Regions from separate parts of the Pseudomonas vanderleydeniana genome, predicted to be linked through region 2. Evidence: riboswitches for the same ligand, from Rfam matches in the RefSeq annotation. Region 2 holds a riboswitch; each other region holds the start of a gene.
What was found. A riboswitch is a leader RNA that binds a small molecule or an ion and turns the genes downstream of it on or off. The one in region 2 is predicted to bind cobalamin.

Region 1 (10,037 bases), 1.8 Mb from region 2:
GGCGTTCATGGTGGTCACGGCACGGCCATGGACGATCACCTGGACCCCGGTGTCGCTGTTGGGCTTGAGCAGCACCGGGTTCATGTCGGTATGCGGCTGCAGGCCCGCGGCCTGGGCCTGGACCGCCTGGGCCCGGCCGATCTCGCCACCGTCGGCGGTCACGGCGCTGTTGAGCGCCATGTTCTGCGGCTTGAACGGCACGACGCCAACGCCCTGGCGGGTCAGCCAGCGGCACAGGGCTGTCACCAGCGTACTCTTGCCGGCGTCCGAAGTGGTGCCCTGGACCATCAGGGTGCTCATGGGTGCTCCTCGTTATAGGCCTTGAATGCCTGCTCCAGACGCAACCAGCCAGCCTCGTCGGGTGGCAGGCCAAAACGCAGGCTGCTGTTCTGGACGAACAGGCGCAGCAGGATCCCGCGTTGCGCCATGAATTCATGCAGGTGTTCGGCGCGGGTGGTGATCAACCACTGGAACAACGCACAGCCGCCCTGCGGGGCGAAGCCCTGTTCGCTCAGCAGGGCCACCAGGCGCTGGCTGGCCTGCTCCGTGCGCTGCCGCTGCCGGGCGTGGCCATCACGGTCGGCCAGGCACACCTGCCCCAGCACCCGCGTCGGGCCGGCCACGGCCCAGGGTCCGACCTGCTCGGCCAGCAGCTTGAGCAGCTTGCGCTCAGCCAGGACGAATCCCAGGCGCACACCGGCCAGACCGAAGAACTTGCCGAACGAACGCAACACGATCAAACCGACCTTGTGGGTGTACGCCGCCAGGCTCTGTTGCGGCGTGTTGTCCATGAACGCTTCATCGACCACCAGCCACCCCCCACGCTGGGCCAGCCGGGCATGCCACTCCAGCAACTGTTCGGCTGAAAGCCGCAGGCCCGTGGGGTTGTTCGGGTTGACCACGACCAGTACGTCGAGGCTGTCGAGAAAGAAGTCGATCTCATGCTCCAGCACTTCGCGCACGATGTAGCCATTGCGACGCCAGGCTTCGGCATGTTCGGCATAACAGGGCGAAAGCACGCCGACCTTGCCGGTCCGGCGCAGTTGCGGCAGGGCCTGGATCGCGGCCTGGGAACCGGGCACCGGCAAGGCCAGCGGTGCACCGTAGTAGGCGCTGGCGGCCTGCTCCAGGCCATCGTCGGTTTCCGGCAGGCGCGCCCAGGCACGCTCGGGAATCGCCGGAATCGGCCAGGGCCAGGGCGCGAGACCGCTGGACAGGTCCAGCCAATCCGCCTCGGCAATCCCGTATTGCTCCACCGCCTTGCGCAACCGCCCGCCGTGCTCAAGCATAAAACTCAGCTCCCAGACAGAGAATCAGCAACCACAGCCACACCCCGCGCTGGACCAATTGCCAGCCGCGATCGATCGCGTCGGCATCGGCCACCGGCCCCTCGCCCAACTGCGGACGCTGGTGCAGCTCGCCATGGTAGATCGCCGCGCCGCCCAGCTCGACCCCTAGGGCCCCGGCGCCAGCGGCCATCACCGGCCCGGCATTCGGGCTGTCCCAGGTCGGCCCCTGGGTACGCCAGCACTTGAGCGCCAGCCGGGTCTTGCCCAGCAGAGCGTAGGTCAAGGCCACCAATCGGGCGGGGATATAGTTGAGCAGATCGTCGATCCTGGCCGCCGCCCAGCCGAAACGCTCGAAGCGCTCGTTACGATAGCCCCACATCGCGTCGAGGGTATTGCTCAGCCGGTACAGCACCACGCCAGGCACACCGGCGACGGCAAACCAGAACAGCGCGGCGAAGATCGCATCGCTGCCGTTCTCCAGCACCGACTCGGTCGCCGCACGAGCCACCGCAGCCTCATCCAGCTCCGAGGTCTGGCGGCTGACCAGGTAGCCCACCCGCTGACGCGCCAGTTCCAGGTCGCCACTGCGCAGCGCCTGGGCCACCGGAGCCACGTGCTCGCCCAGGCTGCGCATGCCGAGGGCACAGTAGAGGAACAGGATCTCGACGACCCAGCCGACATAGGGCGCCCACGACAGCGCCGTGGCCAATAGCGTCAGCGGCACCACCGCCAGCACCCAGGCGGTCACGCCATGACTGCGCCAGCCCCGGCCGCCGGAGTTGAAACGTTGTTCGATGCGATCGGCCAGGCGGCCGAACGCCACCAGCGGATGCCAGCGCCTGGGTTCGCCCAGCAGCGCATCCAGCGCAACCCCGGCGACACTCAACAACGCCACACTCATTGACTCACTCCCCAATAGTTCTCATATAACAACTCATTCAACGGACGCGGTTGCGCCCAGCCTTCCAGTACCAGCATGGGTGCCGGGTAGAACTCCTTGACCGGCCCCAGGCACAGCACGGCCAGCGGCTTGGCGCCCACCGGCAGCCCCAGCAGGTCGGCCAGCGCCTGCGGCTCGAACAACGACACCCACCCCATGCCCAGCCCCTCGGCCCTGGAGGCCAGCCAGAGGTTCTGGATCGCGCAGGACAGCGACGCCATGTCCATCTCCGGCAACGTCCGGCGACCGAAGATATGCCGCTCGCGCCCGTCCATCAGCGCCGCCACCAGCACCTCGGCGCAATCATTGATGCCCTCGACCTTCAACTTCATGAATTCGTCGGAGCGCTCGCCCAGGGCCTCGGCGGTCCGCACCCGCTCCTCTTCCACCAACTGCCGGATCCGCCCGCGCAGGGCACGGTCGCTGATCCGGATGAACCGCCAGGGCTGCATCAGCCCGACGCTGGGCGCCTGGTGCGCCGCCTCCAGCAACCGCGCCAGCAATTCTGGCGCCACCGCGCCCCCGGCAAAATGGCGCATGTCACGCCGCTCGGCGATGGCCCGGTAGACGGCCTCGCGTTCCTCTAGGGAAAAAACCTTGTCTGTCATTGCCTCTACGCAGTGCCTGCGCCCACTTCGAAAGTGCCGGCCCTGGCATGATCAGGCGTGCAATCCCGCAGTTGCGGCGCCAACAGCGCAGCAACTGCCTGGGGATTGGACGGAAAATAGAAATGCACATAGGAAGCGGTCGTACGCCCCTGACGATAGACCGCCTCGGCGCCTCGGCCACCATTGGGGCTCTGCCCACGGGCAATCGGCGTCAGATCGGTGCTGGTCAACGAATGGTGATACGTATGGCCGCGCAGCGATCCTTCCGGCAACTCCACGGCCTGCAGGGCCAGCGCGGCCAGGCGCTTCTGCATCACCGCCTCGCCCGCCAGCAGCCCGAGCAGTTCGGCGCGCTGGCCGTCGACATCGGTCAACGCTTCGAGCAGGTAGAGCATGCCGCCACATTCGGCGAGCAGCGGCTTGCCCGCGGCGTGGTGCGCTCGGATCGCCGCCAGCATCGGCTGGTTCTGCGCCAGCGCCAGGTGGTGCAGCTCCGGGTAGCCACCCGGCAGGTACAGGCTGTCGACCTCGGGTAACGCGCTGTCGTGGATCGGCGAGAAGAAATGCAGCTCGGCGCCCAGCGCCCGCAGCAGATCCAGGTTGGCACCGTAGATGAAGGCAAAGGCCTCATCGTGGGCGACGGCGATACGCACGCCGGCCAACAGCGGTTCGACGCTGGCAGAGGGCGGTGCCGCAAATTCGACTGGCGGCGGCAGCGCGACTTCGCAACTGGCCCCCAGGGCCTCGGCAGCGACATCGAGGCGCCGATCGAGGTCATTCAGCTCGCTGGCCTGGACCAGCCCAAGGTGGCGGCTCGGCAGCTCGATCCCGGTTTCGCGGGAGAGCGCGCCGTACCAGCGCAGGCCTTCGGTCAGGCTGCCTTCGAGCAATTGCGCATGGCGCACGGTACCGACCCGGTTCGCCAGCACCCCGGCAAACGGCAGGTCCGGCTGGTAGCGCGCCAGTCCCAGGGCCAGGGCACCGAAGGTCTGGGCCATGGCCGTACCGTCGATCACCGCCAATACCGGCACGCCGAAATGCCGCGCCAGGTCGGCACTCGACGGCGTCCCGTCGAACAGCCCCATGACGCCTTCGATCAGGATCAGGTCGGCCTCGCCCGCCGCTTCCCAGAGCAGCCGGCGGCTTTCCTCGGCACCGACCATCCACAGGTCGAGCTGGTACACCGGCGCGCCACTGGCGCGTTCGTGAATCATCGGGTCGAGGAAGTCCGGGCCACACTTGAACACCCGGACCGTGCGCCCCTGGTTACGGTGCAGGCGCGCCAGGGCTGCCGTCACCGTGGTCTTGCCCTGGCCGGAAGCCGGCGCGGCAATCAGCACCGCCGGGCAATGACGCGCCTGACTCATAGCTCGATGCCTTTCTGTGCCTTGATCCCGGCCTGGAACGCATGCTTGAGCAAGCCCATCTCGGTGACGGTATCGGCCAGGTCGATCAGCTCCGGCTTGGCGCCACGACCGGTCACCAGCACATGCTGCATCGGCGGACGGGCCTGCAGGTCACTCAGCACCTGGTCCAGATCCAGATAGCCGTGCTTGAGGGCGATGTTCAGCTCGTCGAGCACTACCAGCCCGATCTCCGGATTGGCGAGCATTTCCCGGGACACCGCCCAGGCGGCTTCGGCGGCGGCGATGTCACGCTGGCGGTCCTGGGTCTCCCAGGTAAAGCCCTCGCCCATCACATGGAAACGCACCTGCTCGGGGAAGCGGCGGAAAAACAGCTCCTCGCCGGTACTGTTGCGGCCCTTGATGAACTGCACCACGCCGCACTGCATACCGTGGCCCATGGCCCGGGCGAGCATGCCGAAGGCCGAGCTGCTCTTGCCCTTGCCGTTGCCGGTCAGCACCAGCAACAGGCCGCATTCGTTCGGGGCATTGGCGATACGCTCGTCGATCACCGCCTTCTTGCGCTGCATGCGGGCCAGGTGGCGTTCGTCGCGTTCGGGGGACTCGTTCATGGCAGCTCTCCGTTGGGGCTGGATAAGGCAAACGGCGGGCAGACGGAGGCACGGCCAAGGCCGTCCAGCATCGCCCACCGTGATGCTGTGGAATGGATCAGGCCGGTCTCCGGACTCATGAGCGGCGCGAACGCGGGACCGCGCACCTTCCCATGCCATCGGCACAGTGGCGAAAAGCGCAGCCTTGACTCATTTACCGTTGCGGGGGCAGTGCCGGGATCGCACCTGCCTGAGGGCTCACCGGCTTCCCTGTTTCACTCTGTCGACGCCAGGTCACAGAGCACCTGAAACAAACCGCGAAGGTTAGAGGGTTGGGGGTGGAGCGTCAATTGAAGCCGACCGTCTGTACCCGATGGCCAGGGGTATTAACCGGCGAAATGGGGCCTGCGAGGAAAACTCATTTCTCGCGATGGTCCGCGTGGGAATAACGTATCCCGACAGTAAAGAAACAAGAGCGCCAGCATGAGGACTCAGCCATGCCTGAAGTCGTTCCGATCCTGTCACTGCTGGGCGGTGCCGCGCTGCTGGGTGTCGCACCGGTCATCGTCAAGACATTGCCCTTTGAAGCCGAGGTTTCGGCGTTCTATCGGGTCCTGCTGGCAGTCCCATTCATGTTGCTGTTCTGTGCACTGGCACCCACACAACTGTCGCGCCTCCCCAGAACCGGGCGTTTCTACAGTCTGACCCTGCTGGCAATAGTGCTCTTTAGCGCCGACCTGGCGGTGATGCATCTGGCGATCAGATATACCGATGTCGCTATCGCTAGCCTGCTGACCAATTGCGCACCGTTTTTTGTCGTACTGATGGGTACGGTCGGTATTATCGACAAACCCAGGAAAATCGAATTGCTGTGCCTGTTGCTAGCCATCACCGGCCTGTACGTGCTGTGCATCAAAGAAAAACCCATAAGCCGTGATCATGCGGGAGAAGCCCTTGCTCTGCTGGCCGCATTCTTTTACGCAGCCTATATAGTGAGCATCAAGAAAGTCAGGCAATACGAGTGCACGCCGACCTCGATCATGCTGCTGATCACGACCGGCTGCAGCCTGCTGCTATTTCCGCTGTTCATCATGTCAGGCGCTCCGCTCCCCCATGAGCTCTCGACTTGGGCGCTGCTGCTGGCCCTGGCACTGTGTGGTCAGGTGTTCGGACAGTTGCTAGTGACCCTGGCCCTGAAAAGACTCGCGGCCTCGTTCAGCTCGTTGATACTGCTCTTGCAGCCGGTGGTTGCTACAGCGCTGTCCTGGTCCTTACTCGACGAAGTGCTCACGACCACCCAGCTATCAGGCATGACAATCATATTGCTGGCCATCACCGCCAGCTCCCTGTCTTCCGGCCAAACGAAACAGCAGGGATCTACGCGCGCCTGAAAAGGAATATCCCGACACGAATGCCGGCAAACGAGCACTGACAATCGGAAAAGAGTGGCGAAGGATAACCTCTCATCCACTGAAAACCTCTCGTGATGAAATTCATCAATATCGATATGGATCTGCTCAGGGCGCTGGTATGCGTCAGCGATACCCGAGGCTTTACCCAGGCCGCCAAGAAGCTTTTTCGCACACAATCGGCCATTAGCCTGCAGATAAAGAAACTGGAGCGACTCACCGACCGGCAATTAGTGGAACGAGGAAAAGAGATACGCCTGACACCAGCCGGACTGAAGGTCCATGAGTACGCCTTGAAGATACTCGAACTCAATGACGAGCTGATCAGCTCGGTGGCCAACGAGCACATACCGCTGCGCGTCAGGATCGGCCTGCCCGAACTGCATGATCAGCAGCTCATCGAGAAAATGCTCGACAGCATCGACTCATTCAATGCCCAGTACTCATTTCTGAGCGACGGCAGCGAAAATTTATCGAACATGGTCGACTGCCATCTGCTGGATATCGCCGTCCTTCTGCGGAGCGAACCGAACGGCGAGCAGGCTATCGGCAAGATTCCCATGAGCTGGGTGTCGACCCGCGATTCACGACTACACCTAGACAACAACGTTGCCCTGGCGCTGCCCGCTCCGGGCAGCGCCATTCGCCGGGCGGCACAAAAGGCCCTGGAGGATCAGGGCAGGCACTTCAGTATCCTCTGTACCGCCCACGACCTCATCCCACTGAAGGCCGCCATCGCCGCCGGCAAGGCCATCGGGGTCCTGCCAACCGGTAGCGTCCCCTGCGATCTGCGCATTCTCGACAGCGGAGAGCTCCCAGCCCTCCCCCAGCTGCATCTGTGTACCAAAGTCTCGTCCCAAGCCAGCCCGGCCGTATACAAAATCGCCGCCCACATGACCGGAATCCTGGCACTGGGGTTGACTGCCTGACATCAGGATTGAACCTGCACCGAATCGACCTCTCTACTGCTGGACACACATGCACTGACGGAGATTCAGCATGTTCCAGCAGAAATACGCCCTGATCATTCTGCTCGCCAGCGGATTGGCTGCCTGTGGCGAGAGCTCAACCCTGTCGGTGGCCGAAGGCACCGGTCCCTCGCCGAAGCTCCCGGAACCGAACAAGACCCTGCTCCCGACGATGAACATCGCCCCGGCCATCGGCTGGCCTGACGGCACCCGGCCCATGGCGGCCACCGGCACCCAGGTCAACGCGTTTGCCGAGAAGCTGGACCACCCGCGCTGGCTGTACGTCCTGCCCAACGGCGATGTGCTGGTTGCCGAAACCAATGCGCCGCCCAAGCCCGATGACAGCCAGGGCATTCGCGGCTGGATCGCCAGCAAGGTGATGAGCCGCGCCGGCGCCGGCGTGCCCAGCGCCAATCGCATCACCCTGCTGCGCGACGCCAATCACGACGGGGTCGCGGAAACCCGCACGACGTTCATCGAAGGCCTCAATTCCCCGTTCGGCATGGCGCTGGTCGGCAATGACCTGTACGTGGCCGACACCGACGCCCTGCTGCGCTTCCACTACGAGGAAGGCGACATCACCATCGGTACTGCACCGCAGAAGGTCGTCGACCTGCCCGGCGGCACCCTCAACCATCACTGGACCAAGAACGTGATCGCCAGCCGCGATGGTCGCAAGCTCTACGTCACCGTCGGCTCCAACAGCAACGTCGGCGAAAATGGCCTGGACAAGGAAGAGGGCCGCGCGGCGATCTGGGAGGTCGACCCGGCGAGCGGCAAGCACCGGATCTTCGCCTCCGGCCTGCGCAACCCCAATGGCCTGGCCTGGGAGCCGCAGAGCGGGGCGCTGTGGACAGCGGTCAACGAACGCGACGAGATCGGCAGCGACCTGGTGCCGGACTACATCACCTCGGTGAAGGACGGCGCCTTCTATGGCTGGCCCTACAGCTACTACGGGCAGCATGTGGATGTCCGGGTGTCGCCGGCGGATCCGGCGATGGTCGCCAAGGCCATCGCCCCCGACTACGCCGTCGGCCCGCATACCGCCTCCCTCGGGTTGACGTTCGCCCAGGGCAGCCGGTTGCCGACGCCGTTCACCCAGGGTGCCTTCATCGGCCAGCACGGCTCGTGGAACCGCAAGCCCCACAGCGGCTACAAGGTGATCTTCGTGCCGTTCGCCGACGGCAAGCCGAGCGGCCAACCGGTGGACGTACTGAGCGGTTTTCTCGACAAGGATGAAAATGCCATGGGCCGACCGGTAGGCGTGGTGATCGATCGCCAGGGCGACCTGCTGGTGGCGGACGACGTCGGCAACAAGGTCTGGCGTGTGTCACCAACCAAGCGCTAGCGCTTGCGGCAAAGCGTCAGGCCGTCGCCCACGGGCAGCAGTGACAGGTCGACCCGCGCGTCATCCTTCAAGGCCCGGTTCAGGGCCTGGATGGCCCGGGTGTCCTCGCTTTGCGCTGCCACTTCCAACACCCGTCCACTCCACAGGGTATTGTCGAAAATCGCCAGGCCACCGGTACGCAGCAGGCGCAGGGCACTCTCCAGGTAATGCGGATAATTGGCCTTGTCGGCATCGATGAACACCAGGTCGAAGGATCCGCCCTGCCCCTGACGCTCCAGCTCGGCCAGGGTGTCGAGGGCTGGCGCCAGGCGCAACTCGATGCGCTCGGCCAATCCAGCCTCGCGCCAGTAGCGCAGGGCCGTGGCGTTGTAGTCGCCAGGGATGTCACAGCACAGCAGCGAGCCCTCGGCCGGCAGCGCCGAAGCCATGCACAAGGCGCTGTAGCCGGTGAAGGTGCCGACCTCGAGCACGCGCCGGGCGCCGGTCAGGCTGACCAGCAGGGCGAGGAACTGGCCCTGCTCGGGGGCCACCTGCCAGCGCGCCATGGGCAACGCCTGGGTTTCCTCGCGCAGGCGCCGCAACAGCGGCGTCTCGCGCAGGGACACCTCCAGCAGATAACTGTAGAGGGCATCGTCGAGCTTCAGGGTGCGAGCGGTCATGACAACCTCGCGCAATCTGCCGGAGGGTTAGGGATTTCGCGCCAGGTGTTCGGCCGGCAGCACGCGCTTGGCATTCAGGTAGGCGCGTTGCCAATAGGCCTTGGACAAGCTGTCCAGCTTGACCGTGCCACCCGTGGCCGGGGCATGGACGAAACGCCCCTCACCCACGTAGATCCCCGCGTGACTGACCTGGGAGCCGCCATTGGTGGCGAAGAAGATCAGGTCGCCGGTCTGCAAGGCGTCCTGCGACACGTCGGGGGCGCGCATCACGATCATTTCACGGGTCGAACGCGGCAGGTTGATACCGGCCATGTCACGGTACACGTAGCTGATCAGGCCGCTGCAATCAAAACCGGAGTCCGGGGTATTGCCCCCCCAGCGATAGGGCGTGCCGACCAGACCCAACGCACGGAACAGCACGTCGTCGGCTTCCTGCGAGCTGGGCTGTGGCGAGGCGAACACCACGGGACGGGCCACCGGGGCCGGCGCGGGCGGTGGATGGCTGGCACAGGCACCGAGCAGTGCGGTGAGGGCAACGAGGGCGATGCGGGCCGAGATCGACATATGCAGAAATCCTGACTGAATGTGGCTTGCTCTGCCATGGCGTGGAGAAACCAAAACCGCGCAAGCAGAACTTGCACGGTCAGGCACTCAACAATAAGTCAGGATTCTAGCGCTTACGCGCCAAACTTCAAGTATCACTTTAACTTCGGACGTTTTTTGTACAATCCGGCTACCCATGAAGCTTAGCAGCTTGCACGCGGGCCACCAGCGGTGCCCCCGATACGTTCGAGTGTTTACTTGTTGCTGGCAGTAACGGTGGTAGGAGCCATCGCCAAGGCACGCTTGGCCTCGATGAAGG
Region 2 (10,037 bases):
CGGCCACCCAACAAGGTTTCGACCCAATTGATCGTGCCGCTGGCCGCCGCCCGGGCCACACCCTGGCGCCCCTTGGGGACCGCACCCGAACCGGCTTTGGCATTCGCCCCCGGCTTGACTCGGGGACGAATGCCTAGGGCTTTTTTGGCCAGCTCGGAATTTCCCGGCGAGCGCCCACCGCCAGGGCCCTGGCTGGCAGTTCGCCCCATTGTCCCTGCCCCTGCTCCGTCTGCGGGGTCGGACTGGGTTGAGGCTCGGGCGCCGCAGCCGGCCGAGGCGCCGACGTGGCTGACGAGTGTTCCCGGCGCCGGTGTCGCAGGGCAAATTCGGCGACCGCCTCGATGTCCTCGTCGGCAATCTCCCGCACGCCGCGCCAGGCCGCATGGGCACGGGCAGCCCGCAGCCAGACCAGGTCGGCCCGCAGGCCATCGACGCCAGCGGCAAAACAGCGCTCGCTGATCGCCGTCATCGCCCGCTCATCCAGGTCGATACCTGGCAACAACGCCCGGGCCTGTTCGCAACGCTCACGCAAGGCTTGCTGCGGTTGCGCCCACTGCGCACGGAAGGCCTGCGGATCGCTGTCGAAATCCAGCCGCCGACGGATGATCTGCGTGCGCTCGGCCGGCTGCGGCTGGCCGCTCAGGGCGACATTCAGGCCGAAGCGATCGAGCAACTGCGGTCGCAGCTCACCTTCCTCGGGGTTCATCGTCCCTATCAGCACGAAACGCGCCGCATGCCGATGGGAAATGCCATCGCGCTCGACCAGGTTGGTGCCGCTGGCTGCGACATCGAGCAGCAGATCCACCAGATGGTCAGCCAGCAGGTTCACTTCGTCGACATACAAAACACCGCCGTCCGCCTTGGCCAGCACGCCGGGCGAGAACTGCGCCCGCCCTTCACCGAGGGCGGCATCCAGGTCGAGCGTACCGACCAGACGCTCTTCGGTGGCACCCAGCGGCAAGGTGACAAATTGCCCGCTGGCCAACAGGTCGGCCAGGCCGCGGGCCAGGGTGGACTTGGCCATGCCACGCGGCCCCTCGATCAGCACACCGCCGATCTTCGGGTCGATCGCGGTCAGGCACAGCGCCAGTTTCAGCGCCTCGGCACCGACTACCGCCGACAGCGGGAAATGCGGGGTATCATTCATGGTGCATAGACCTCAGGAATCTTCTTCAATATCCAGCAGCAGGTTTTCCAGCGCCTCGCGGTACTCCCCCGGTTCGCTCCACAACCCACGTTGCTGGGCTTCCAGCAGGCGCTCGGTCATGTCGCGCAGCGCATGGGGGTTGTGCTCGCGGACAAATTCACGGGTGTCGGCATCCAGCAGATAGGCATCGGCCAGCAGCGCGTACTGGTGATCGTCGATCAGTTGGCTGGTGGCGTCGAAGGCGAACAGGTTGTCGACTGTCGCCGCCAACTCGAAGGCGCCCTTGTAGCCGTGGCGCTTGACCCCCTCGATCCACTTGGGATTGGCCGCCCGGGAACGGATCACCCGGTTCAGCTCTTCCTTGAGTGTACGGATCTTCGGCAGGTCGGGCTGGCTATGATCACCGTGGTAGCTGGCGGCGGTTTCTCCGCGCAGGCTTTCCACCGCTGCCAGCATGCCCCCCTGGAACTGGTAGTAGTCGTTGGAATCGAGCAGGTCGTGCTCGCGGTTGTCCTGGTTCTGCAACACGGCCTGGACCTGGCTCAGACGCCGGGCGAACAGTTCGCGGGCCGCGGTCCCCTCATCGGAACCGCCATAGGCATAGCCGCCCCAGTTCAGGTAGACCTCGGCAAGGTCCTCGCGGGTTTGCCACAGGCGTCCGTCGATGGCGTTCTGGACCCCGGCACCATAGGCACCCGGCTTGGCACCGAAGATCCGCCAACCGGCCTGGCGCGAGGCCTGCTCGGCATCCAGGCCGCTGGCCTGCAACTGTTCGCGCTCCTGACGCACCCGGGCCGCCAGCGGGTTCATGTCTTCGGGCTCGTCCAGCGCGGCAACCGCCTGCACCGCGGCGTCGAACAGGCGGATCAGGTTGGCGAAGGCATCACGGAAAAAGCCTGAAACGCGCAGGGTCACGTCGACCCGCGGCCGGTCCAGCAGGCTCAGCGGCAGAATTTCGAAGTCGTCGACCCGCTGGCTGCCCGTGGCCCAGACCGGCCTTACCCCCATCAGGGCCATGGCCTGGGCGATATCGTCACCGCCGGTGCGCATGGTCGCCGTGCCCCAGACCGACAGGCCGAGTTGGCGCAGGTGATCGCCATGATCCTGCAGATGCCGTTCAAGGATCAGGTTGGCCGACTGGAAACCGATGCGCCAGGCCGTGGTGGTCGGCAGGTTGCGCACGTCCACCGAGAAGAAATTGCGCCCCGTGGGCAGCACGTCCAGCCGTCCACGGCTCGGCGCGCCACTTGGGCCTGCCGGGACGAAGCGCCCGTCGAGGGCCGCGAGCAGCCCCTGCATTTCCGCCGGGCCACAGGCATCGAGCCGCGGGGCCACCGAGTCCAGCAGGCCGCCGATGATGCTGCGCACATCGGCCCATGCCTCGTTGTCCGGCAGTACCGCGCGCCCCGCCAGGGCCTGCTCGATCAACCGGGCGGCATACAGCTCCAGGCGCTCGCGGCTATCGCCCGCCGTGCGCCAGCTGGCCTCGCTGAGCAGGCCCAGGGCCTGCGGCCGGTGGCCGGTCCAGGGCTCGGCCAGAACGCAGTCGAGCGGATCGAAGCCCAGCTCGAAGGCCTTGGACAGCGCCCGCAGCAGGCTCGACTGGGCACCTCGCCCGTCACCCCGGGGAATGCGCAACAACGCCAGCAAGGTATCGACCCGCAACTGTCCCTGCGGCGATTCACCGAACACGTGCAGGCCATCACGAATCTGCGACTCCTTCAGGTCACAGAGGTAGGTATCCAGCCGTGGCAGCCAGATCGCCGCGTCGGCGTCGCTGTCGAGCCCGGCATCCAACTGCAGTTCGCGGTCGATCTGCGTTTCACGGACCAGTTTGAGAATATCGCGTTGCAATTCCCGCGCTCGCCGCGGGTCGAGCAACTGTGCTTCATAGTATTCGTCGGCCAGCAGCTCCAGGTCGCGTAGCGGGCCGTAGGTTTCGGCACGGGTCAATGGCGGCATCAGGTGATCGATGATCACCGCCTGGGTCCGGCGCTTGGCCTGGGCGCCCTCGCCCGGGTCGTTGACGATGAAGGGATAGATGTTCGGCAATGGGCCCAGCAGCGCATCCGGCCAGCAGTTGCGTGACAGCCCGACGCCCTTGCCCGGCAACCATTCCAGGTTACCGTGCTTGCCGACATGGATCACGCCATGGGCACCATAACGATGACGCAGCCAGAAGTAGAACGCCAGGTAGCCATGCGGCGGCACCAGGTCCGGGTCGTGATAGACCGCACTCGGGTCGACCTGATAGCCCCGGGCCGGCTGGATACCGACGAAGGTCAGGCCCAGGCGCAAGCCGGCAATCATCATCCGCCCAGCGCGGAACATCGGGTCGTGTTCCGCGCGACCCCAGCGGGCCAGCACCGCCTGGCGGTTGGCCTCGGGCAGCTGTTCGAACAGTGCCTGGTACTCGGCCAGCGCCAGGCTTTGTTGGCACGGCCGCAGGTCGAGGCTGTCGAGGTCGTTGCTGACGCCGCCAAGCAAGGCCTGGATCAGACCGGTGCCGCTCTCGGGCAGATCATCGACCGGATAGCCCTGGCGCTGCAGCGCACGCAGGATGTTCAGCGCCGCCGCTGGCGTGTCCAGGCCGACGCCATTGCCGATCCGCCCGTCACGGGTCGGATAGTTGGCCAGGATCAGGGCGATACGCTTGTCGCCGTTGTCCAGCCGTGCCAGGTCCACCCAACGCCGCGCGAGCTCGGCGACGAAGTCCATCCGTTCGGGCTGGGCACGGTAGCAGACCACGTCGCTCTGGCTGCGCTCGCTGCGCCAGGCCAGGTCCTTGAAGCTGATCGGCCGGCTGATGATCCGACCGTCCAGTTCCGGCAAGGCGATATGCATCGCCAGGTCCCGCGGGCCCAGGCCCTGCTCGCTGGCTTGCCAGCCAGGTTCGTTGTCCTGGGCGCAGATCGCCTGGATCACCGGGATATCACGGCGGAAAGGCCGCAGGTGCGGGGCTTCGGGGGTCGACTGGGCAAATCCGGTGGTATTGAGGATCACCGCCGCCGACACTTCGTCCAGCCAGTCTTCGACCACTGCCAGGCAGGCAGGCTCCTTGAGGCTGGCCACGGCGATCGGCAAAGGGTTCAGCCCAGCCGCCTGCAGGCGCTGGCAGAACACATCGACGAAGGCGGTATTGGCCGCCTGCAGGTGCGAACGATAGAACAGCAGCGCCGCTACCGGTTGCCCAGCCTGCCAGTCGGCTTGCCAGTCAGCCAGTTGCGCATCGACCCGTCGCGGGTGGTAGATCGCCGTGCGCGGTAACGCCCGCGGCTCCAGCCAGGAATAATCGCGGCCCAGCCAGCCACTGGCCAGGCAGCGATACAACTGCAAGGCATTGCCCAGGCCGCCCTGGCGCAGGAAGTGCCAGAGCCGTTCGGCGTCGGCGACCGGGACGTTGCCCAGGGCGCTCAACTCAGGATCGGGACGATCATCGCCCGGCACCAGGATCAGCTTCACCCCGCGCTCGGCCAATTGCACCAGGCGTTCGATACCATAGCGCCAATAGCCAATACCGCCGTGCAGCGACAGCAGGATGACCTTGGCCTGTTGCAGCACCTGCTCGACATAGAGGTCGACCGAGGCATGGTTCTGGACCTGCATCGGGTTGGCCAGACGCAGGCTGGGATAGTCGTCCGGCAGCTGCTGCGCCGCTTCGGCGAGCAATGCCAGGCTGGAGTCACCGCTGCACAGGATCACCAGTTCGGCGGGGGTTTGTCCCAGGTCGGCAATGTTGTCATCCGACACGAAGCCGCCGGGCTGGGTCCTGAGCAGGTGCATGGGGTCAGGCCGTCAGTGCGGCGCGCAGGGTCGATTCGAGCAGCGCGGCATCCAGCTCCTGGCCGATCAGCACCAACCGGGTGATACGGGGTTCGTCAGCGCCCCAGGCACGGTCGAAGTGCTTGTCGAAACGCGTCCCGACCCCCTGGACCAGCAGGCGCATCGGCTTGTTCGGGATCGCCGCGAACCCCTTGACCCGCAGGATGCCATGCTTGACCACCAGTTGCGTCAAGGCATCGAGCAGCAGGCTTTCGTCGGCTTGCGGCAGGTCGATGGAAATCGAATCGAAGGCATCGTGGTCATGATCGTCGTGATCATCGCCGTCGTGGTGGTGATCGTGGTGGCTGTGACGGCTGTCGATATGTTCTTCGGAGCCGGCACCCAGGCCGAGCAGTACGTCGAGTGGCAGGCGACCGCTGCTGGCCTCGATGACTTTCACTGCCGGTGGCAGCTCTTCAGCCACTTCCAGGCGCACCTTGGCCAGGTCCTCGGGCGCTATCAGGTCGGTCTTGTTGAGAATGACCAGGTCAGCGCTCGACAGCTGGTCGGCGAACAGTTCGTGCAGCGGCGACTCATGGTCCAGGTTCGGGTCGAGCTTGCGCTGGGCATCCACCTGGTCAGGGAACGCGGCGAAGGTACCGGCCGCCACTGCGGGACTGTCGACCACGGTGATCACCGCGTCGACGGTGCACGCGCTGCGGATTTCCGGCCACTGGAACGCCTGGACCAGCGGCTTGGGCAGTGCCAGGCCAGAGGTTTCGATGAGGATATGGTCCAGGTCGCCGCGCCGTGCCACCAGCTCACGCATCACCGGGAAGAACTCTTCCTGCACGGTGCAGCACAGGCAGCCGTTGGCCAGTTCGAAAACGCGGCCGACCGCCTCTTCCTCGGTGCAACCGATGGAGCACTGCTTGAGGATTTCACCGTCGATACCGAGTTCGCCGAACTCGTTGACGATCACCGCGATACGGCGGCCCTGGGCGTTGTCCAGCATATGGCGCAGCAAGGTGGTCTTGCCCGAGCCGAGAAAGCCGGTGACGATGGTGACGGGAAGCTTGGCCAGTGTTTTCATCGGGATGCCCCTTGGCAAAAATAGCGGGCATGCGGGACGAGAAACCGCAGCCCGGAACAGGCGCGGGTAGATTCGCCACCGGATCACCCCGCCCGGTTCAAGTGAAATTCTGTCACGAGGCAGGTCTCCTGGCTTGCGGCGGGTGTCGACCAGGGTCGGATCACCGGGTCTTGCGCCTTCCCACCCCAGGGGGGCAGTGGCCAGGCAAGACGCTCAAACCGCTCACAGTTGCGGGGGCAGCCGCGGCTTGCCGCGTTCCCGTCTTAGCTTCGGCCGGATGCCGAAGAACCTCGAACCTGCAAGGCTACGCAGTGCGCGGGGGCAGGTCAATCTCGGCGGCGGCTGTGGTTTAATTGCGCGCCTTTTTCACCCCGCCCGTTTCAAGGAATCACCGCCCATGAGTGCCAACGACACCACCACCGTCCTGGTTATCGGTTATGTCTGGCCCGAACCCCGTTCCTCGGCCGCTGGCGGGCACATGATGCAGATCCTCGAAAGTTTCCTCGAGGCCGGCTGGCACATTACCTTCGCCAGCCCCGCCAGCATTGGCGAACACAAGGCCGACCTGCGTAGCCTGGGGATCGACGAGCAGGCCATCGAACTCAACAACAGCAGTTTCGACAGTTTCATCACGCAGTTGCAGCCGGATGTAGTGCTGTTCGATCGTTTCATGATGGAGGAACAGTTTGGCTGGCGGGTCGAGAAACACTGCCCCGATGCCCTGCGCGTACTGGAGACCTCCGACCTGCAAAGCCTGCGCGATGCCCGCCAGCAACAGCTCAAGGAGCGCCTGAAGGCCGATCCGGACCCGGATGACTTCAGCGAGCTGTTTGCCCCCGAGCTGCCGCAGATCTTCCAGCAGATGAGCGCCACCGACCTGGCCCAGCGGGAGATCGCGGCGATCTACCGCTCGGACCTGAGCCTGATGATCTCCGATGTCGAGATTGGCCTGCTGACCGAGCAGTTTTGCCTGCCACCAGCCCTGCTGCACTGGTGCCCGCTGATGCTCGATGCTCCCGACGCCTTTCGGTCCTTCGAACAACGCGCGCACTTTCTCAGTATCGGCAACTTCCGCCATGCTCCGAACTGGGACGCCGTGCTCTGGATGAAAACCACCCTCTGGCCCATGATTCGCCAGCAACTGCCCAGCGCGCAGTTGCATATCTACGGCGCCTACACGCCCCCCAAGGCCACCGCACTGCACAACCCGGCCCAGGGCTTCCACGTGCTGAACTGGGCCGAAGATGCCTTGCAGGTCATGAGTGCCGCGCGGATCTGCCTGGCCCCCCTGCGCTTTGGCGCGGGCATCAAGGGCAAGCTCGTCGATGCCATGCTCTGTGGCACACCGAGCATCACCACGCCGATCGGCGCCGAAGCCATGCACGGAGACTTGCCTTGGCCCGGCGCCGTGGAAAGCAGCGCCCAGGCCCTGGCCAGGGCCGCCGTACAGCTCTACCAGGACTCATCGGCCTGGCACCGGGCCCAGGCCGCCGGCCAGGCCTTGCTGGCAGCGCGCTACGATCGACGCCTGCACGGCCCGGCGCTGGTGGCCCGGATCGAGCAATGCCGAGAGCAGCTGGTACAGCATCGCCGCGACAACTTCACCGGGGCGATGCTGCGTCACCACCATCACAAAAGCACCCAGTACATGGCCCAGTGGATCGAGGCGAAAAACCGTACGGCCTGAGGCCTCACGCGGACGGCAGGAACAATTTGCCGACCTCGATCAGTTGCGGCGCCCGGTCCGGCATCAATATCAGCGCCGAGCGCGCCGGTAGCAGCCGGCCCTCCGGCGAACGCGCAGGTTTCCTGGCGAAATTCACCGTCACCAGTGTGCCATCACTGAACGAGGTGCGCTGCACCTGGCGATCAGCCGAGAACACCTGGAAATCACTCATCCGCTCGGTGAACAGGCGCTCGTGCAGCGGCCGGAATACCCGGTCATAGGCCCGGATGAACGGCAGGTCGCGCGCCAGCACCTGGTCGTTGAGGTGATACAGCGGCGGCACCATGTACAGCAACTGCAGCAACGCCGTGCTCTCCCGTTCGCTGGAAAACTTCAGCGAACCGTATTCCCAGTGGTGCGTGCTGACCAGGCTGTCGTGAAAAACCATCTGGTACAACGGCAGGCGAAACTGTGCCGAGGTGACGAAACGCGCGACGGCGGGCTTGAGCGGGACCGGTTTGAAATACAGGTCCGGGGTTTCCGGAGGCCAGTAGCCACCGCGGTAGAACGGTGATTGCTTGTTCTTGCCGATATCCGGGTCCATCCAGGCGAACGGCTGGGTAGCAATGCCATGGCTGTAGGCAATGCCCGGCACGTAGTACGCCACCCCACCCTCGCTGCCCGTCACCAATTCCAGCTTGCGACTCGGAAACTGCAGCCGGCGCCAGCGCGCCTCGGCATCCTCGCGCTGGCTGGTTTCCCGCCCGGGGGTATAGTCCCGGAACTCGGGGCCGGCGGCATCGACATCGAGGAAGTAGCTGTTCAGCCGCCCGGCGCGGGCGACCGCACTGATGCGCTGCTGCGCATAGGGCTCGACGACCCGCGAATTGACGTAGACCCCACGGCCATTGAAGCCCCTGACCTTCTCGCCACGGCTATCGCGATAGCCCGCCGCCGCCAGTTCGTCACCCATCTGCGCCGTGGCCCAGGTCGCCCGCAGATTGGACGGATGCGCACTGCCGTAACTGTCATAGACCGCCACCAGATAACCGGCCGCCTTGGCCGCTTCCACCGCCTCGGGATGCCACAAGGCATCGCGCCAGTCATCCGCCCCCAGCCAGGCCCGGCCCAGGCCGGCCTTGCGCAGCGCCTCCACGGTGTCCAACGACAGCCCGCCCCCCCAGCGCCGGGGCGACGCCAGCCATGGCCCGAAGGCCTCCATCAACTGCCCGCGAATGCTCTGGCCCCAGGCGACATTCGCCGCAGGATCATGATTGCCCGGCAACGGCTCGACCGGCACCCGGGGCAGCACCTCCGGCAACGCCGCATTGAGCGCCCGGGTCACCTCGCGCCGACGCTGGACGGATACGCCTGTGCGCCAGTTATCGGCCTCCTGCAATGCCGCCTCGAAGCTTTCCCGCGCCGGTGGATCGAATGCCGCCCACAACTTCCATGCCAGGTGCCGATGATCCTGGCGCCGCGCGGCGAAAAACCTGAGGAAGGCGGGCCAGTCCTTGATATCCGCTGCCTTCAGCGGCCCGGCCCCCCACAGGTAGATATGCGCAGCCCCACCCAGCCTGGCGATCAGCGGCTGCTGGGCGATTTTCTGCTTCAGCGAAACCAGGTGTTGCCCGGCTTCCAGCCACTGGCGGTAGAAACGCGCCCCGTACAGCGGATCGGCCGGTCCGACCTTGATACGGACCGTGAACGGTTCCCCGTTGGCCAGGCGGTTGAACTCATGGCTGATCCGGGGCAAAGGCCGTGAATCCTGCACGACCATGCCGAAACGGGTATCGAAAGGGGTCTCGATCAGCCAGGTGATCGAATGATCACCGCGCAACTCGCTCCAGAATGGCATCGACAGCAGACCGTTGAGCGCATCGGGCTCGTAACGCCGCAGCAGCCAGTCCAGCCATTGGCTGTCATCACTGGGGACATAGGCCCCCTCCCCGAACGGCAGCGCATGGGCCTCGATGGCCCTGGCCTCCTGGGGGCGCGGCCACTCCAGCACCACCGGCTGCCCGGCACGGATCGACAGGCGCAGGGCGTCCTGCTCGATTCCAGCCTCGACCTGGAACTGATCGGCACCGTTGGTGATACGCCAGGCACGTTCGCCCACGGGAAACGCCCGCGCCGTATCGGGAAAGGCCGGTGCGCTCAGCACCGAGACCTGGCCATCATCCCGATGCAGGGTCACTTGAAGCGTTGCCGGGTCGACGCTGAAGACTCCATCGCCGTAAGGCAGGTCAACCAGCGGCTGGCCGAAAACCGGCAGGCTGGACACGCACAAGACCAGTGCCAGATACAGGCAACGAAATCGATCAATCTCTGGCAGCAGGCGCATGAGGCTCCACGGCAGTGTCCCGGCA
Region 3 (10,037 bases), 280 kb from region 2:
AACCAGCAATACGCCAAGGTCGAGCTGGATCTGTCCACCGGTCCCTCCGGGACCATGATCGAAGGGGTACTGTCCGGGCGACTGGTGGCGGCGTTCGTCGACGGCCCGATCCTGCATCCGACCCTGGAAGGCGTGCCGGTGTTCGATGAGGAGATGGTGATCATCGCACCGCTGCAGCATGCGCCGATCACCCGCGGTGCCGATGTGAACGGCGAGAGCATCTATGCGTTCCGGGCCAACTGCTCGTACCGCCACCACTTCGAAAGCTGGTTCAGTCACGATGCGGCGGTGCCCGGCAAGATCTTCGAGATGGAGTCGTACCACGGCATGCTGGCCTGCGTCAGCGCCGGTGCCGGACTGGCGATGATGCCGCGCAGCATGCTCGAGAGCATGCCGGGCTGCAGCACCGTCAGCGTCTGGCCGATGTCGCCGGATTTCCGTTACCTGCAGACCTGGCTGATCTGGCGTCGCGGTACGGTGTCGCAGAACCTGTCGGTGTTCGTGCAACTGCTCGAAGACCAGGTTCAGGCGAACCGCAGCCCCGCAGAGTGACGGCCTGATCACCATCCCCTTATGCTTGACGTTTGCCGAGTGCCGACAGGAGCGCGCATGACCCTCAGCTTTGTGAAGATGCATGCCCATGGCGACGATTTTGTCATCATCGACCGCCGTGGCCAAACTGATCCGATCACCAGTGCGGTGGCTCGGCGCCTGGGCGACCGCAATCGCGGCATAGGTTTCAATCAACTGGCGGTGGTGCTCGACTGTGAGGATGCAGCCGCCCGCGTGGTGTTCTGGAACCCCGATGGTTCACCCCTCGACACCTGCGGCAGCGCCACCCGGGGCGTGGCCGATACGCTGATGCGCGAGGCCGGCAGCTCGTCGGTGGTGCTCAGGAGCAATCGTGGACTGCTGACCTGCGTGCGCGAGGAGGGTGGGGCTATCTCGGTGGACATGGGCAAACCATCGCTGGACTGGCAGAGCGTTCCTCTGGCCGAGGCGATGGACACCCTGAACCTGCCTATCGCCGGCAGCCCGGTGGCCTGCAGCATGGGCAATCCTCATTGCACCTTCTTCGTCGACGATCTTTCAGTTATCGATGTGGCCGAGTGGGGGCCGAGGATCGAAACCGATCCGTTGTTTCCGAAAAAGACCAACGTGCATTTTGTCCAGGTCATCGACCGCAGTCATATCCGCCTGCGCATCTGGGAGCGTGGTGGCGGCATCGCCCAGGGCTCGGGTTCGTGCTGCTGTGGCGCGGTGGTCGGCGGCATTCGCCGTGGCCTGCTGGACGAGCGCGTCCAGGTGCAGTGCGACGGTGGCACGGTCAGCGTGCAGTGGGATGGCAGTGGCGGGGTGATCTTGAGTGGGCGGGTGGAGACCGTTCTGCAAGGGACTGTTGCGCAATACTGACTGCCGGGTCCGGCGCCATAGCGGCAGCCGGACCGTTTCAGCGGCGGATCAGAACGGCTTGGTCGGCAGGTACTTGCCGTCCAGGGTGATCACGGCGCGCGAGCCGCCTTCCGGATCCTCGACTTTCTTGATGTCCAGCTTGAAGTTGATGGCGCTGATGATGCCGTCACCGAACTTCTCGTGGACCAGTGCCTTCAGCGTGGTGCCGTAGACCTGCAGCATCTCGTAGAAACGGTAGATGGTCGGGTCGGTCGGCACGCGATTCTCGATGCTGCCGCGCAGCGGAATGCTCTGCAGCAGCAGGACAGCGTCGGCGTCCAGGCCCAGCTTGTCGGCCACCACCTGGGCAGCAGCAAGCGGCAGGGCATGCTGGCCGAGCAACGCGGCCGTGACGAAGGCTTCGGACAGGCCGGTGCCCTCGGTGATCTGGGCGAACGAGAGGTCCTTGCGGGCCTTGGCCAGGAGAATGACTTCGCTCAGGGCAAGACGGGCGTTCTGACTGATTTGCGACTGGATCATGGTGTTGTCTCCTTGGTTGAAAAAAGTATTCGGTGATTGCGGTTCAATGGGAAACGGCGCGGGCATCCGGGTGGTCCACCAGCGACACGAACCGGCCGCTGCTGCCATCGAACGCGTCGATCCGGCCGCTCTCGATGTCGTAGACCCAGCCATGCAGGGTCACGCGACCTTCCTGGAGGGCCAGGCGTACCGAGGGGTGCGTCTGGATATTGGCCAGTTGGGCGATCACGTTTTCACGGACCATCGCATCGACCTTGGCCGGTTGGTCGGCATGCTGGCGGGCTTCGTTGACCACCCGTGCCGAGTCGGCGTAGCGCAACCAGCCGGCCACGGCGGGCATGTGGTCCAGGCATTTGCAGGTGGCGATGGCGGTCATGGCGCCGCAATCGGAGTGCCCGCAGATGACGATGTCCGACACCTGCAGGGCGGCGACGGCGTATTCCACCGAGGCCGACACACCGCCTGGTTCGGGGCCGTAGGACGGTACGATGTTGCCGGCGTTGCGAATGACGAACAGGTCGCCCGGTTCGCGTTGCGTGACCAGCTCGGGGACCAGGCGGCTGTCGGAGCAGGAGATGAACAGCGCCCGCGGGCTCTGCTGGTTGGCCAGGTCCTTGAACAGCTTGATGCGTTCGGGAAAGGCGTCACGCTGAAATTTCAGAAAACCTTCGATGATGTCTTTCATGGCTGATTCCTCTGGTTCGCATTGCGATGGAGCAGAGGTTACGCAGCGCATGACATAAGATAAAAGTCTCATTTATGATGGAGTGCATCAGATAATCTTATGGAGTGAGGCGATGCTTGCCCGGCACATCCAGTACTTTCTCGCCGTGGCGCAACACGGCAGTTTCACCCGGGCGGCAGCGGCCCTGTACGTATCCCAGCCCGCGTTGTCGCAGCAGGTGCGGCAACTGGAGGATGGCCTGGGTGTGCAATTGTTCGACCGCTCCGGACGTTCCACGCGGCTGACCGATAGCGGCGAGGTGTACCTGCGCTACGCCCGCCGGGCCCAGCAGGAGCTGGAAGAGGCCAGGCGTGCCCTGCATGATGTGGGTGACCTGAGCCGAGGGTCACTGCGGGTGGCGGTGACGCCGACGTTCACCACCTACCTGGTTGGGCCATTGGTCGAGGCCTTCCACCAGCGCTATCCGAACATCACCCTGAACATGCGCGAGATCGCCCAGGAGTCCATGGAGGAACAGTTGCTGGCCGATCAACTGGAGGTGGGTATCGCCTTTGAGGAAGTGCATGCCCAGGATATCGAGGCCGAGCCGCTGCTGGTTGAAACGCTGGCCCTGGTGGTCAACGCCAGACACCCGCTGGCCGGGCAGCGCACCCTGGGGCTGGAGGCGCTGAGTGCCGAATCGCTGGTGCTGCTCAGTGCCGAGTTCGCGACCCGTGAGCAGATCGATCGTTATTGCCATCAGCACGGCATTCATCCGCGTGTACAGATGGAGGCCAACGCCATTGGTGCGGTGATCGAGATGGTGCGTCGGACCGGGCTGTCGACCTTGCTGCCTGCGGCCATTACCCTGGCGCACCCGGATCTGGTGGCGATCGAACTGCAGCCGCTGCGCCTGCAGCGCACGGCGGTACTCATGCAGCGCAAGGGTGGCTACCAGAGTGCGGCGGCACGTGCCTTCATCGAAGTGGCCCGGGAGGTCGCCGATCGGCTGGCAAGTTGAACGGTTCTGGACAGAAGGCGGGAAGGCTGGTCCCATACAGCGTTTTTCATCCAGAGATAGCCTGCCATGTCAGAAACCATCGACGAATCGTTCTACGACCGTGCGGACGAGCACATCAACCTGTCCAACGAACAGCTCAAGCAGGTCGAGAACTTCGGCAAGGTCAATGCTTCGATGATGTTCGGCACCACCCGATTCAATGCCTGGGTCAGTGCGCGCGGTTTCAAGTCCGGCGAAGAAATGGCCCAGGCGCGTGAGGCGATGCTGAAGTATTTCTGTGATCAGTATCGGCTGATGCTCGAGGACAACCTTGACGATCACATCAAGAACTTCGACCTGTACATGGGGGCGAAGCAGGACTGATTCAGCGTACCGGTTTCCGATCGTTCCCACGCCCCGCATCAGATCGCTCCCACGCTCCTCATCAGATCGTTCCCACGCTCTGCGTGGGAATGCAGCACGTGACGCTCTGCGTCACCAGGGCGGACGCTGAGCGTCCTCGGAGGCATTCCCACGCGGAGCGTGGGAACGATCGTTGTTCCAGCTAGCGCCCGCGAGTCATTTTCAGAGCCAGCGCCAGTCGCTCCCAGGCCTATGCCGAAACCGGCAACCTCTCGATGGGCGCCACCGCCGAGCACTTGCTGTGGGCTCCCAGCACCGGGCAGCGGACTTCCGATCGCTCCCACGCTCCGCATCAGATCGTTCCCACGCTCTGCGTGGGAATGCAGCACGTGACGCTTAGCGTCACCAGGGCGGACGCTGAGCGTCCTCGGAGACATTCCCACGCGGAGCGTGGGAACGATCATTGTCAGCGCCAGTCGCTACTTCTGTAGACGACTGCTGGTATGTCATTTAGTCAGGTGCAAGCGGGCAACGCTGTCGCTGCCAGCAGCGAGTCCACGATCGCCCGCGACAACTCCAGCGATTGCAGCATCCCTCTGAACAACTCACGGTCAATGCCGTCGAGGTGCGGGCCGATTTCGTCGGCGTTCAATTCGGCGCTTTTGAGCAGGTCCGATACCCGGGCCAAGGCGACCTTGGCGGTGACGCCGGGTTGAATGGCAAAGAGCGCGGGCTTGCCGGCGGAGTCGCTGGTGATGTTGAAGGCAGTTGTGGCGAAGGCATCGAGTGGCTCGGGCGGCGGTGGCTCCGAGTTGATCTGGTCCAGGGCGCTGTACATGGCGTTGCGCAGGAAGTCGCTCTTTTCAGTGGGACTCGAAGTGCGGCAGGGCGGTGGGTCTGGGGTGATTTTCTTGGTCATCGCTCAATCCTTGTTTCAGAGCAACTGAGAATGCCCGCCATCTTTCGTGTCCAAGCGAAAGGGTGGCGAACCGTACGCAGGTTGGACAACCGGGGAAACAAGAACCCGGCACACCCATCACAGGTGTCCCGCGCACAGCTCGCCATAAAGCGAGCACAAGAATACCGCGAACGCGGCGATGTGCGCTTGTTTCCAAATTCGGGTGTCCAAGCCCGGTTGCTGAATTGGCAGCAACACGGAAAGATTAGGCGTCGAGGAGCGCTGAATCAACGGGAAATATGTAGGAAAAATCCTTTAGATGGCTGCAATTATTCTCGAACGAGTCGAGAAATTGGCGTTTCAGAAAGCGCCGAGATGGGTTTTCAGAAAATGAGAGCTGTTCTTGATGCGTTCCCAATTGCGAGCCGATGCTCTACCATGCCGACCGCCGGTTTCCACTCGGAAATAATAGGGAATCCCGGGCCGCCGATCATGGCGGACCAAACGGAACTGCCCCCGCAACTGTAGGTGCCGAGCCCACTCCAACGATGCCACTGGATCCCTGCGATTCGGGAAGGCCGGAGGCGGGCCAGGACGCACCAGTCAGGAGACCTGCCGGCCTACATTCACCAACCGGCGGGGTGTCCGGGATGGCCATCTCCCCTGTAAAGGGCTACGCCTGGCATCACGCCAGGGTGGCGATGCCTGTCCATGCGTCCACTTCGTGTACTGCCCGACAGGAGATCGCCCACCATGCTGCCTCGCTTCGCCACCTTGCTCGCCGGCCTCAGCCTCACCGGCCTGGCCCAGGCCGCTGCCACCCAGTACCCGCTGACCGTGGAAAACTGTGGCCTGCCGCAGACCTTCGCCCAGGCGCCCGAGCGTGCGGTCACCATCGGCCAGGCCGGCACCGAAATGCTTTATGCGCTGGGCCTGGGTGACAAGCTGGTCGGCACCTCGCTGTGGTTCAACAACGTGTTGCCCGAGTTCCAGGCGCAGAACGACAAGGTCGAGCGCCTGGCCGACAACGACCCGAGCTTCGAGGCCGTGGTGGGCAAGCGGCCGCAACTGGTGGCGGTACAGTTCGAATGGATGGTCGGGCCGCAGGGCTCGGTCGGTACCCGTGAGCAATTCAGCGAACTGAAGATCCCGACCTATCTGCTGCCTTCGGACTGCGAAGGCAAGGACAACCTGGTCGGCGCCGATGGCACCCGGTTGCAGCCGTTCAAGGTCGACAGCATCTACAAGAGCATCAGCCAGTTGGCGACGATTTTCGACGTGCAGGATCGTGGTGTCGCGCTCAATGCCGACCTGCAGGCCCGCCTGGACAAGGCGAAGAGGCAGCTGGCCGGCAAGGATCTGTCCGGCACCAGTGCGCTGTTCTGGTTCTCCAGTGCCGACCTGGCGACCGATCCCTACGTGGCTGGTCGCCAGGGCGTGGCCGATTTCATGCTGCAGACCCTGGGTGTGCGCAACGTCGTCGAGTCCCATGAGGAGTGGCCGACCGTGGGGTGGGAAACCCTGGCCAAGGCCAATCCGACCTGGCTGATCATCGCCCGGATGGACCGTCGTCGCTTCCCGGCGGACGACTACCGCAAGAAACTCGAATTCCTGCGCAATGATCCGGTGGCCAGGAACATGGATGCGGTGAAGAACAACCGCATTGTGATCCTCGATGCGGATGCCATGCAGGCCGGCATCCGCCTGTTCCGCGGGCTGGAAACCCTGTCCACGGCCATCGCCACGGGTAAGGCGCCAGAGTGAAGAGCCGCCTGCTGCCCTACAGCCTCTTGGCGCTGGTCGCCTTGTTCGCGGCCTTGCTGGCGGGGATTGCCATCGGTGAGACCAGCCTGTCGCCACGCCTGATCTACCAGGTACTGGCCAACCAGCTGTGGCAGGCCGGTTATCCGGTCGAGCCGATCGATGCGGGCATCATCTGGAACTACCGCCTGACCCGCACCCTGGTCGCAGCGGCCTGCGGCGCGGGGCTGGCGACCTGTGGCGTGGTTCTCCAGGCGCTGTTGCGCAACCCCCTGGCCGAACCGTACCTGCTCGGCCTTTCGGCGGGCGCCTCCAGCGGAGCGGTGGCGGTGGGGCTGCTGGGCCTGGGTGGCGCAGCGTTATCGCTGTCCGGCGGCGCCTTCATCGGGGCCTTGTGCGCCTTTGTCCTGGTTCTGCTGCTATCGCGCGCGGCCGGGGCGAGCAGCAACAATGCCCAGGTGATCCTGGCCGGTATCGCCGGATCGCAACTGTTCAATGCGCTGACGGCCTTCCTGGTAACCAAGTCGGCCACCGCCGAGCAGGCCCGCGGCATCCTGTTCTGGCTGCTGGGCAATCTCAGCGGCGTGCGTTGGCCATCGGTGTGGCTGGCCGTCCCGGTGGCGTTGGCCGGGCTGCTGGTCTGCCTGTGGCATCGGCGCGCGCTGGATGCCTTTACCTTTGGTGCCGACTCGGCGGCCTCGCTGGGCATCCCGGTGCGGCGCACCCAGTTGCTGTTGATCACTGGCGTGTCGCTGGTGACGGCGGTGATGGTGTCCATCGTGGGAGCCATCGGTTTTGTCGGGCTGGTCATTCCACATGCCTTGCGCCTGCTGCTGGGGCCCGGTCACGCTCGGCTGTTGCCGGCCAGTGCGCTGGGTGGTGCACTTTTCCTGGTGCTGGCTGACATCTGCTCGCGCATCCTGATTCCGGGGCAGGTGATTCCGGTCGGCGTGGTCACCGCACTGATCGGCGCCCCGGTGTTCGCCCTGATCCTGATCAGCCGCAGGAGGCATTCATGACGGTCATGACCCGCACGAACATGGCTCCGCTGTCCTGTCTTGGCCTGGGACTGCGCCTGGGCAGCAGTGAGGTATTGCGGGATATCGAACTGACGGTTTTCCCTGGCGAGACGCTGGGTATCGTGGGGCCCAACGGTTCGGGCAAGTCGAGCCTGCTCAAGCTGCTGGCGGGTTTGCGCACGCCCAGCCTGGGCAGTGTTCATCTGTTGGGCGAGCCCATGGCGCGGTTGTCCCGACGACGCGTTGCACAGGTGCTCGCGCTGGTCGAACAGCAGGCCGATACAGGGGAGGCGATCAGTGTCTTCGAAGCCGTGGCCCTCGGGCGCACGCCGTGGTTGTCAGCCCTGGCGCCATTCGGGGCGCAGGATCGCGCCATCGTCGAGCAGGCCCTGGCCGATGCCGATGCGCTGCACCTGCGCAAGCGTCTGTGGCATGAGCTTTCCGGTGGCGAGCGCCAGCGTGTGCATATCGCCCGGGCCCTGGCACAGCGCCCGCAGGTGCTGCTGCTCGACGAACCCACCAACCACCTGGATATCCAGCACCAATTGAGCCTGTTGCGTCAGGTGCAGGCCTTGCCGGTGACCACCCTGGTGGCGTTGCACGACCTCAACCAGGCGCTGACCTGCGATCGTCTGGCGATCCTCGACCGGGGCTGCCTGGTGGCCCTGGGCAAGCCCTACGACGTACTGACCCCCGAGCGCCTGCTGGAAACGTTCGGTGTCCACGCGCATTACCTCATCGACCCGTTTGATGGGGCGCGAATTCTGCGTTTTCGCGGCCACGCCTGACGCGAGGGTGACTGCGCAGGATGTTGTACCGCGCAGATCCTTTTTCCAGATGACAAAACCGCCGGCCATTGTGTGGCCAGCGGTTTGCTCGGATCAGCGCAAGCGGTATCACGCCATCAATGGGCAGAGGCCTTGCGCCATGCGCTCATGATGGTTGCCAACACGATCAGCGCGGCACCGCCGGCCATGCGCAGCGAAGGTTGTTCGCTGAACAGCCACCAGGCACAGGCGATCGCATACACCGGCTCCAGCGCGATGATCATGCCGGCGGTGCGGGCCTGCAGACCCTCCAGGCTCTTCACGAACAGGAACTGCGACAGTCCGGTGCAGAAAATACCCAGTACTGCGAGGTTGACCCAGTCGTCAGTGCGCAGGCTGGTGTTCGCCAGGTGACTGAAGGCGAAGGGCGCCACCAGTGCCGCGACCACGAAGTTCTGCCAGAACGAGGTCTGCATGGCGTTCATGCCGCTGGTGTTGCGACGGTTGGCGACGGTCAGCAGGGCGAACGACAGGCCCGAAACCAGACCCCAGATCAGCCCGACGGTGCCCTTGTCGACCATGTCGAAGGAGGGCACTACCAGGACCAGGCCGGCCGATACCATCAGCAGCAGCAGGCTTTCGGTGGCGCCGATCCGGTCACGGAACACCAGCAGGTCGATCAGTGCGATGAACGCCGGGAAGGCGGCGAAACCCAGGGTCGCCACGGCTACACCGCCGACTTTCACGGCGATGAAGAAGGTGACCCAGTGCGCGGCGAGCAGCGTGCCAGTCAGGCCGATAATCGGCAGGTTGCGCCAGGTCAGTGCGTCCAGCAGGCGGGTGCCCTTGAGCCCGGCGACGAAGCCGAGGGCGATGAAGGCGAAGGTGGCGCGCCCGAAGGTGATCACGCTGGCGTCGGCCTTGATCAGGGCGCCGAGAATACCGGTCAGCCCGAACAGGACCGCGGCGATGTGGGCGACGAGCAGAGCATTACGGTGACCGGTTGCAGAACCGGCACTGGAAATCGATGTAGTAGTCATGGCAGTCAAATCTTCACAATTGTTGCGCACACAGAGATGGTCCGCTCGTGTGCGCGGGTCCATAGGTTCTGAGTCATATGGTTGTCTGCGACCGGTTATCCGGTTCGGAAAGGCGCCGCAGCGTTGGAATTGTGAAGCGAGGCTGCATACTCGCGGTGTCGCGGGACCGGCCTATGGCGGAAGACCGGTCTGTGGGGTGAATTATTGGATTTGCCGACGTTGACGGAGCGATCAGAAACGACACGATTTTGTCGGAATACGACTTGCCGACCAGAGGTGGTGCATTATGGCGATGATGGCTCTAGAGCGGGCCATTGCGGTGCAAGCATCAGGGTGATGAGCGACAGGCCGGGGCAGGAAACGAAGCCGGCATGTCTCGCGTGAAAATCGGCGAGTCTTTCATTGAGTGGATGGACTGGCACGGCGGTGGATCCCACTGCTTCGCAAGGATGGATACAGTGCAGTAACCCATGACCTTCTGGGTGTCTTTCAGGCAAACCACATGGACTACCGCGTGTTTGGCGGCTTGGGCTTTGTGTGCCTTGTTGAAGAGGTATTCATTTATCGAATTCTCTGCGCAATCGAAATTGCTC

Region 1: linked by a shared signal. The riboswitch ahead of cobO (cob(I)yrinic acid a,c-diamide adenosyltransferase) and the one ahead of cobW (cobalamin biosynthesis protein CobW) in region 2 are both predicted to bind cobalamin.
Region 3: linked by a shared signal. The riboswitch ahead of HU752_RS18730 (ABC transporter substrate-binding protein) and the one ahead of cobW (cobalamin biosynthesis protein CobW) in region 2 are both predicted to bind cobalamin.

The regions. Positions count from the first base shown of each region.
Region 1 covers NZ_CP077093.1:5,719,088-5,729,124, forward strand. The annotation lists gene HU752_RS25645 (cobyric acid synthase) at 1-300, opposite strand, end outside; gene cobD (threonine-phosphate decarboxylase CobD) at 297-1,289, opposite strand; gene cbiB (adenosylcobinamide-phosphate synthase CbiB) at 1,282-2,190, opposite strand; gene bluB (5,6-dimethylbenzimidazole synthase) at 2,187-2,837, opposite strand; gene HU752_RS25665 (cobyrinic acid a,c-diamide synthase CobB) at 2,843-4,204, opposite strand; gene cobO (cob(I)yrinic acid a,c-diamide adenosyltransferase) at 4,201-4,812, opposite strand; cobalamin riboswitch at 4,896-5,115, opposite strand; gene HU752_RS25675 (DMT family transporter) at 5,289-6,182, shown strand; gene HU752_RS25680 (LysR family transcriptional regulator) at 6,278-7,129, shown strand; gene HU752_RS25685 (PQQ-dependent sugar dehydrogenase) at 7,200-8,516, shown strand; gene HU752_RS25690 (class I SAM-dependent methyltransferase) at 8,513-9,175, opposite strand; gene HU752_RS25695 (C40 family peptidase) at 9,203-9,739, opposite strand; gene HU752_RS25700 (C40 family peptidase) at 9,973-10,037, opposite strand, start outside.
Region 2 covers NZ_CP077093.1:3,926,942-3,936,978, forward strand. The annotation lists gene HU752_RS17670 (vWA domain-containing protein) at 1-59, opposite strand, end outside; gene HU752_RS17675 (magnesium chelatase ATPase subunit I) at 134-1,147, opposite strand; gene cobN (cobaltochelatase subunit CobN) at 1,160-4,930, opposite strand; gene cobW (cobalamin biosynthesis protein CobW) at 4,935-6,002, opposite strand; cobalamin riboswitch at 6,104-6,310, opposite strand; gene HU752_RS17690 (glycosyltransferase) at 6,400-7,689, shown strand; gene HU752_RS17695 (glycoside hydrolase) at 7,694-10,012, opposite strand.
Region 3 covers NZ_CP077093.1:4,210,578-4,220,614, reverse strand. The annotation lists gene ptrR (putrescine utilization regulator PtrR) at 1-552, shown strand, start outside; gene dapF (diaminopimelate epimerase) at 610-1,413, shown strand; gene cynS (cyanase) at 1,462-1,932, opposite strand; gene HU752_RS18750 (carbonic anhydrase) at 1,976-2,617, opposite strand; gene cynR (transcriptional regulator CynR) at 2,730-3,617, shown strand; gene HU752_RS18740 (DUF3144 domain-containing protein) at 3,684-3,980, shown strand; gene HU752_RS18735 (DUF6124 family protein) at 4,474-4,878, opposite strand; cobalamin riboswitch at 5,290-5,491, shown strand; gene HU752_RS18730 (ABC transporter substrate-binding protein) at 5,611-6,621, shown strand; gene HU752_RS18725 (FecCD family ABC transporter permease) at 6,618-7,637, shown strand; gene HU752_RS18720 (ABC transporter ATP-binding protein) at 7,634-8,425, shown strand; gene HU752_RS18715 (DMT family transporter) at 8,542-9,444, opposite strand; gene HU752_RS18710 (hypothetical protein) at 9,773-10,037, opposite strand, start outside.